DNA from 2 places in the Apilactobacillus micheneri genome. Region 1 is predicted to be linked to the other one. Evidence: predicted binding sites of a transcription regulator. Region 1 holds the regulator's gene; the other holds the start of a gene.
The links. The regulator LexA, encoded in region 1, represses DNA repair genes until DNA is damaged. The targets are predictions, from matches to a motif close to CNAACANNTGTTNG.
Positions count from the first base shown of each region.

Region 1 (3,338 bases):
GCTATGGTAGTTTCATCTAGTCCTTCCATTGCTTCTTTTGATGGTGAAAGTGCGTTTCATTCAGATGATATTATGGACTTTTGGCGACCATTATATCGTACAGAAGCGGTGGTAGATGGCCATTATTCTAATAATGTTTATGTTGATTTCTTTAAAGATACTTGGGATAAGTATAACCAAATGAATCAACTTTCGGTTGATGACTATAAAGCACTAACTTTCCATCTACCATATGTAAAAATGGGGATTAAAGGATTAAGAGCAGTTTTGCCTGAAGCTTCTGAATCAAAACAAGAAGAATTAAAGAATGAATTTAATTTTAGCAAGATATATAGTGAAAATATTGGTAATTTATATACAGGATCATTATATTTAAGTTTCTTATCATTAATTAATAATTCAAATGATTTACAAAGCGGAGATAGAATTGGTTTATTTAGTTATGGTTCTGGAGCTCAAGGTGAATTTTTCTCAATGAAATTAGAACAAAATTTCAAGAATAATGATTCAGTAGAAGATATTAACTCGATGCTTAACAATAGAGAAAAATTAACAATTGATGAATATGAAAAAATGTTTAATAACTGGATTCCTATTAAAAATGTTAATAGGAACTTAAATTGGCAATCTGATGATGCTGAATTTTTCTTAAAAGCACTAAAAGATAATCAAAGAATTTATGACCATAAATAGGGGAATTTAATATGAATTTATATTTAGCTAGTCCGTTTTTTGATGATGAACAAATCGACAGAATTTCTAGAATAGAGACTGCTTTAGCGAAAAATAATACCGTAAATAGTGTATTTAGTCCAAGAAAATCAGAAGTTAAAGATTGTGAAGTTGGCACTAAGAAATGGTCTAAAAAGGTATTTAAATTAGATACTGATGAAATAAAAAAAGCTGATGCCATTATCGCAATTATCGACTATGTTGAAGATAATGTAGATAGTGGTACAGCTTTTGAAATTGGGTATGCTAAAGCTATAAATAAACCAATTATTATTTTTCACGAAAAAGATAATAATGTTAATTTAATGTTAAGTAATAGTTCGATCGCTTATTTAACTAAGTTTGAAGAAGTTAAAAACTATGATTTTAATAATTTACCAGAATCTTATTATGAGGGGAAAGTATTTTAACTAATATTATCTCTATACAATCCAATTACTTTACCTAATATTTTAACGTTATCTAATATAATTGGACTCATATATTCATTTTCTGGTTGTAATCTATAATGATCACTTTCTTTGAAAAATCTCTTACATGTTGCTTCGCTTTTATCGTTCATTGCAATTACAATGTCACCATTTTCAGCAATTGACTGCTTCTTAACAATAACTTTATCATTATTAAATATTCCAATATTAACCATACTTTCGCCTTTTATATTCAGCATAAATATATCGCTGTCATTATTATATTGGTCAGGTAAAGAAAAATATTCATTTGAATTTTCTACTGCAAGAATGGGTTCACCAGCAGCAACATTTCCTAATATTGGTATTTGATTGGAATGGGAGTTAACCCCTAACTGTTTCAATCCATCTTCGGTAATTTCAATTGCTCTTGGTTTAGCATTGTTTTTGATTAAAAGACCTTTTTGTGAGAGACGACTTAAATATCCATGCACAGTTGATGTAGATGCTAAACACATTTCTTTAGCAATTTCTCTTACTGTTGGTGGATAACCTTGATTATTGATTGAGTTCCAAATTAATTTTAATATATTTATTTGTTTAGAAGATACTTTATCCTTTGGTAAGGTCATATACGACGCCCCAATTCTTGATTTTATTTAGCTTTAATATTAGCATAATAAGGAAATGTAAACAAACGTTCGCAATTTTATAAAAAGGAGACTTTAAAATGGCAGAAGACAAAGTGTTAAAAGAACTTATTCCAAGAATTAATGAATTATCAAAAAAGAAAAAAGAACAAGGCTTGACTGAAGCTGAAAGTGCTGAAAGAAAAGATTTGCACAAAAAATATCTAAAGCGCTTTAAAGAAAATATGAGAAGCCAGATTGAGATGGTTCAGGTTTATAATAAAAAGGGAAAAGAAATAACCTCTGATAAGGTTAAAAATATTCAACGTAAAAAAGGCCTACGTGACGACTAATACACTAAAAATAATTTTGAAATTTATTTATACTTTGTGTAAAATAAAATATATGTTCGTATATGAAGCTAGGAGGGATATCTGTGAATACATTTCTATGGATTGTAGTTGTTTTAGTAGCATTAATCCTAGGATTAATCGGTGGTTTCTTTATGGCTCGTAAGTATATGGAAAAATATCTTAAAGATAATCCACCAATTAATAAAGATCAATTAAGAGCAATGATGTTACAAATGGGACAAAAACCATCTACCAAAAAGTTAAATCAAATGATGAATAGTATGAAAGCTCATGCTAAATAAAATAAAAAGGATTAAAATCAATTAGATTTTAATCCTTTTTATTTTTCTTTTTTAGCTGGATCTACATATTTAAAATTAGGATCTATTTCGTCATCTAATTTGTCGAAAGCATCTTGCATTTGTTGTTCAATCTTACTTTGCCCATCTTCATTTAATTTTAGTTTTTTATCAATATATATTGGTTCACCAAAATTAATAGTAGATTGTTTTCTAGAAAACAAGGATTTAAATGTTAGCGGTCCCTGATAGGTTGCTGGTAGCAAAGGTATCTTAGATAATTTTGAAATTAAAGTTGCGCCACCCTTTAAACTTTGTGAATGTCTAGTTCCAGATGGAAAGATAATTAATGATTTATCCGACTTTTGCAAAATTCTAACGGGTTCCTTTATAACTGATGGACCAGGATTTTCTCTATCGACACTTAAAACATTTGCATGGACTAAAATATATCTTAAAATTGGATTTTTGAATAGTTCTTTTTTTGCCATAAATGCGAATTCTTTAGGGCTAGCAGCTAATGCATAATATAATGGATCAAACCAAGTCCTATGTGGGGCAACTAAAACATAATTTCCTTTAGGAATTCTATCTTTATTTTTAAATTTTGGTTTACCATTTATCGTATATAAAATGACTCTAGCTAATACTCTTAAAAAAGAATACATACTGTTTCTCCTCTCAATACTTTATAAAATAATAATATTCTATTACTATTACTATATGCAACCTAAAATTAAGGTGGAAATTAAATTGAACAAATTATTACACGAAAATGAAAGAATAGATCAATTATATAGTAACGACATTAAAATTATTCAAAATCCTGAAGTTTTCTCATTTTCTCTGGATGCAGTGCTTCTGGCTAACTTTGCTAAACTACCTAATAAAAATAAATCTAAAACAGTGGATCTG
Region 1 covers NZ_QUBI01000002.1:275,656-278,993, reverse strand. The annotation lists gene DY123_RS03215 (hydroxymethylglutaryl-CoA synthase) at 1-693, shown strand, start outside; gene DY123_RS03210 (nucleoside 2-deoxyribosyltransferase) at 705-1,142, shown strand; gene lexA (transcriptional repressor LexA) at 1,139-1,774, opposite strand; gene DY123_RS03200 (DUF896 domain-containing protein) at 1,873-2,124, shown strand; gene DY123_RS03195 (YneF family protein) at 2,208-2,426, shown strand; gene DY123_RS03190 (lysophospholipid acyltransferase family protein) at 2,465-3,091, opposite strand; gene DY123_RS03185 (tRNA1(Val) (adenine(37)-N6)-methyltransferase) at 3,147-3,338, shown strand, end outside.

Region 2 (3,338 bases), on a different contig from region 1:
ATCAACAACTAATAAATAATCATCGGGAAAGAAATCAAGTAATGTATATGGTGGTTCACCTGGTTTACGATGATCCACATGCCTAGAATAATTTTCAATCCCATTGGTATATCCCATTTCTGCCATCATTTCAACATCATAAGTAGTTCGTTGTTTTAGGCGTTGGGCTTCAACCAGTTTACCTTCACTTTTGAATTTAGCAACTTGTTCATCCATTTCTTTTCTAATATTGGCTAAAGCACTATCCAAATTTTGATCATCGGTTAAAAAGTGAGTCGCAGGGAAAATAATAACGTTATTCTTTTTACCTAAAAATTCACCTGTTAATGTATCAATTTCCCTAATGGAATCAATTTCATCACCAAAAAATTCAACTCTAAGTGCATGTTTATCACCTGAAGCTGGAAAAATATCTACCACATCACCATGAACTCTAAAGCGACCACGTTGAAAATCAATATCATTCCGATCAAATTGAATATCTACAAGCTGACGTAAAACATCATCACGTTCTATTTGTTGCCCTACATGTAAAGATACCGTATGTTTATAGTATTCTTCCGGACTCCCTAAACCAAAAATAGATGATACTGAAGCCACAATAATAACATCATTTCTAGTTAGGAGTGCATTAGTAGCAGCATGCCGTAACTTATCAATTTCGTCATTTACAGAAGAGTCTTTTTCAATATAAGTGTCACTTGAAGGTACATAAGCTTCCGGCTGATAATAATCATAATAACTAACAAAATATTCAACTGCATTATTAGGAAAAAATTCTTTGAATTCACCGTATAATTGGCCAGCTAAAGTTTTATTATGAGATAAAATTAATGTAGGTTTATTTACATTTTTGATAACATTTGAAATCGTAAATGTCTTCCCAGTACCAGTAGCACCCAATAATATTTGCGATTTTTGGCCATTTTCAATACCATCGGTTAATTTTTTAATTGCCTCTGGTTGATCTCCAGTTGGCTTATATTTAGAAACTAAATCAAAATGGTTATTTTTTTCTCGTTTAATTTGCAATAAAAGCCCTCACTTTCTCATTAAAATAAGAGCTTAAATTATAAGCCCTTAAACATCCCTATAATTTTGTATACATTTTAACACACGAACATACATTCTAAAATTAATACGTATCCGCCAAGATAATAAAAAGGAATGCTATTTAAGCATTCCTTTTTATTAATTATTTTTCTAATGATGATAAATATTCAAAAGCATTTTGACCAGCAATTCCACCGTCGCCCACGGCAGTTGCAACTTGTCTTAATTCTTTTGAACGAACATCTCCAATTGCAAAAACTCCAGGTACTGAAGTTTCCATACGTTCATTGGTCTTAATCCAACCTTTATCATCAGTAATATTTAAATTATTGAATGGTTCGGTCATTGGATTATTTCCAACATAAATAAATACTCCATTGGCATCAACAACATCAGTTTCATTGGTCTGATTGTTCAATGTTTTAACCCCTGTAACCTTCATATTATCACCAATAATTTCAGTTACATTAGTATTCCAAATAAAATTAATTTTGTCGTTTGCAAATGCACGATCTTGAAGTACCTTTTGTGCTCTTAATTGATCACGACGATGGATAACAGTAACTTTTGAAGTTATACCAGCAAGGTATAAAGCTTCTGAAATTGCTGAATCACCACCACCAATTACGACAACTTCTCTGTTTTTAAAGAAAGCTCCATCACATACAGCACAGTAAGAAACACCTTTGCCACCGTATTCATCTTCACCTTCAACACCTAATTTACGGTATTGAGAACCAGTCCCAATAATCACGGAACCTGTTTCATAACTATCTTGATCGGTTTTAACAATCTTATTTTTACCTGATTGTTCAATTGATTCAACAGTCCCATATGCATATTTTGCACCAAAGTTAATTGAACCTTCATACATTTTTTTAGCTAAATCTGGGCCTAAAATTGATTTAAAGCCAGGATAATTCTCAATTTCAGCAGTATTATTCATTTGGCCACCGTAAATGCCTCGATCAATCATCAAAACAGATAAATTTGCACGAGAAGCATATAATGCTGCAGTCATTCCACCAGGACCTGCACCAATTACGATTACATCATATTTTTCCATAATTTCAGCTCCTCTCTTTTTCAATAAGCACTACTTTACTAGCAAAAGAAAAGTTTGTCTATTATTTTGCACACAAAGTAATATTAGTCTAACTTATTAGCTAAATCCTTAATATATTGTTTCAATTGATCTGATACTTCTGGATGTTGTAAACCAAATTCAATATTAGTTTCTAACCAACCAAATTTATTCCCGGTATCATAACGAGAACCTTTGAATTCATGAGCATAGACTTTACCATTTTTGTTCAAAGTATCAATAGCATCAGTTAATTGAATTTCGTTACCCTTACCTGGTTTAGTATTTTCCAATATTTCAAATATTTCTGGAGTCAATAAGTAACGACCAATGATTGCTAAATCACTAGGAGCATCTTCTGGATTAGGTTTTTCAACGAAGCTAGTAACATCATATAATCCATCTTGTACTTCCTTAGCGGGATTAATAACTCCATATTTAGAAGTATCTTCATGTGGAACCTTCATAACAGCTAAGGTGGAAGAATTAGTTTTTTCATAACTATCAATTAATTGCTTAGTTAATGGAGTCTTGTCTTGCATCAAATCGTCACCTAGCATAATAACGAATGGATCATCCCCAACAAAACTCTTGGCAGTATGAACCGCATCCCCTAAACCATTAGGGTGTTCTTGACGTTTAAAATAGATGTTTAAACCATTAGTTTTCTTAACAGCTTCCAACATTTTCATCTTATTTTTCTTTTCAAGATTTAATTCTAATTCAGTATTAGAATCAAAATGGTCTTCAATTGCACGTTTACCTTTTCCAATAATAATTAAAATATCAGTAATTCCAGAAGCAACTGCTTCTTCAACAATTAATTGAATAGCAGGTTTATCAACTACTGGAAGCATTTCCTTAGGCATCGCTTTAGTTTCTGGTAAAAATCTTGTTCCCAAACCTGCAGCTGGGATGATTGCTTTTCTAATTTTTTTCATAAAACATTCTCCTTAAACCATATTTAGTCCAATTCTGCTCGGCCTTCACGATGCATTAGATTATTAATTGCATCTTTCACAGTTAATTCATCATTTATAACATGATAAATAGCTGATGTAATTGGCATATCGATACCACGTTGTTTTGCTAATTCATAGGCAGCTTTAGTGGTAGCAATTCCTTCAATTACCATTCCCATATGTTCAATAACTTCGTCTAATGACTTACCTTGTCCTAATTGATATCCAGCACGCCAGTT
Region 2 covers NZ_QUBI01000006.1:24,189-27,526, forward strand. The annotation lists gene uvrB (excinuclease ABC subunit UvrB) at 1-1,026, opposite strand, end outside; gene trxB (thioredoxin-disulfide reductase) at 1,196-2,122, opposite strand; gene galU (UTP--glucose-1-phosphate uridylyltransferase GalU) at 2,203-3,078, opposite strand; gene DY123_RS06470 (NAD(P)H-dependent glycerol-3-phosphate dehydrogenase) at 3,102-3,338, opposite strand, start outside.
Region 2: uvrB (excinuclease ABC subunit UvrB) is a predicted target of LexA. The motif match lies at 1,118-1,131, and genes of this name have one in related genera.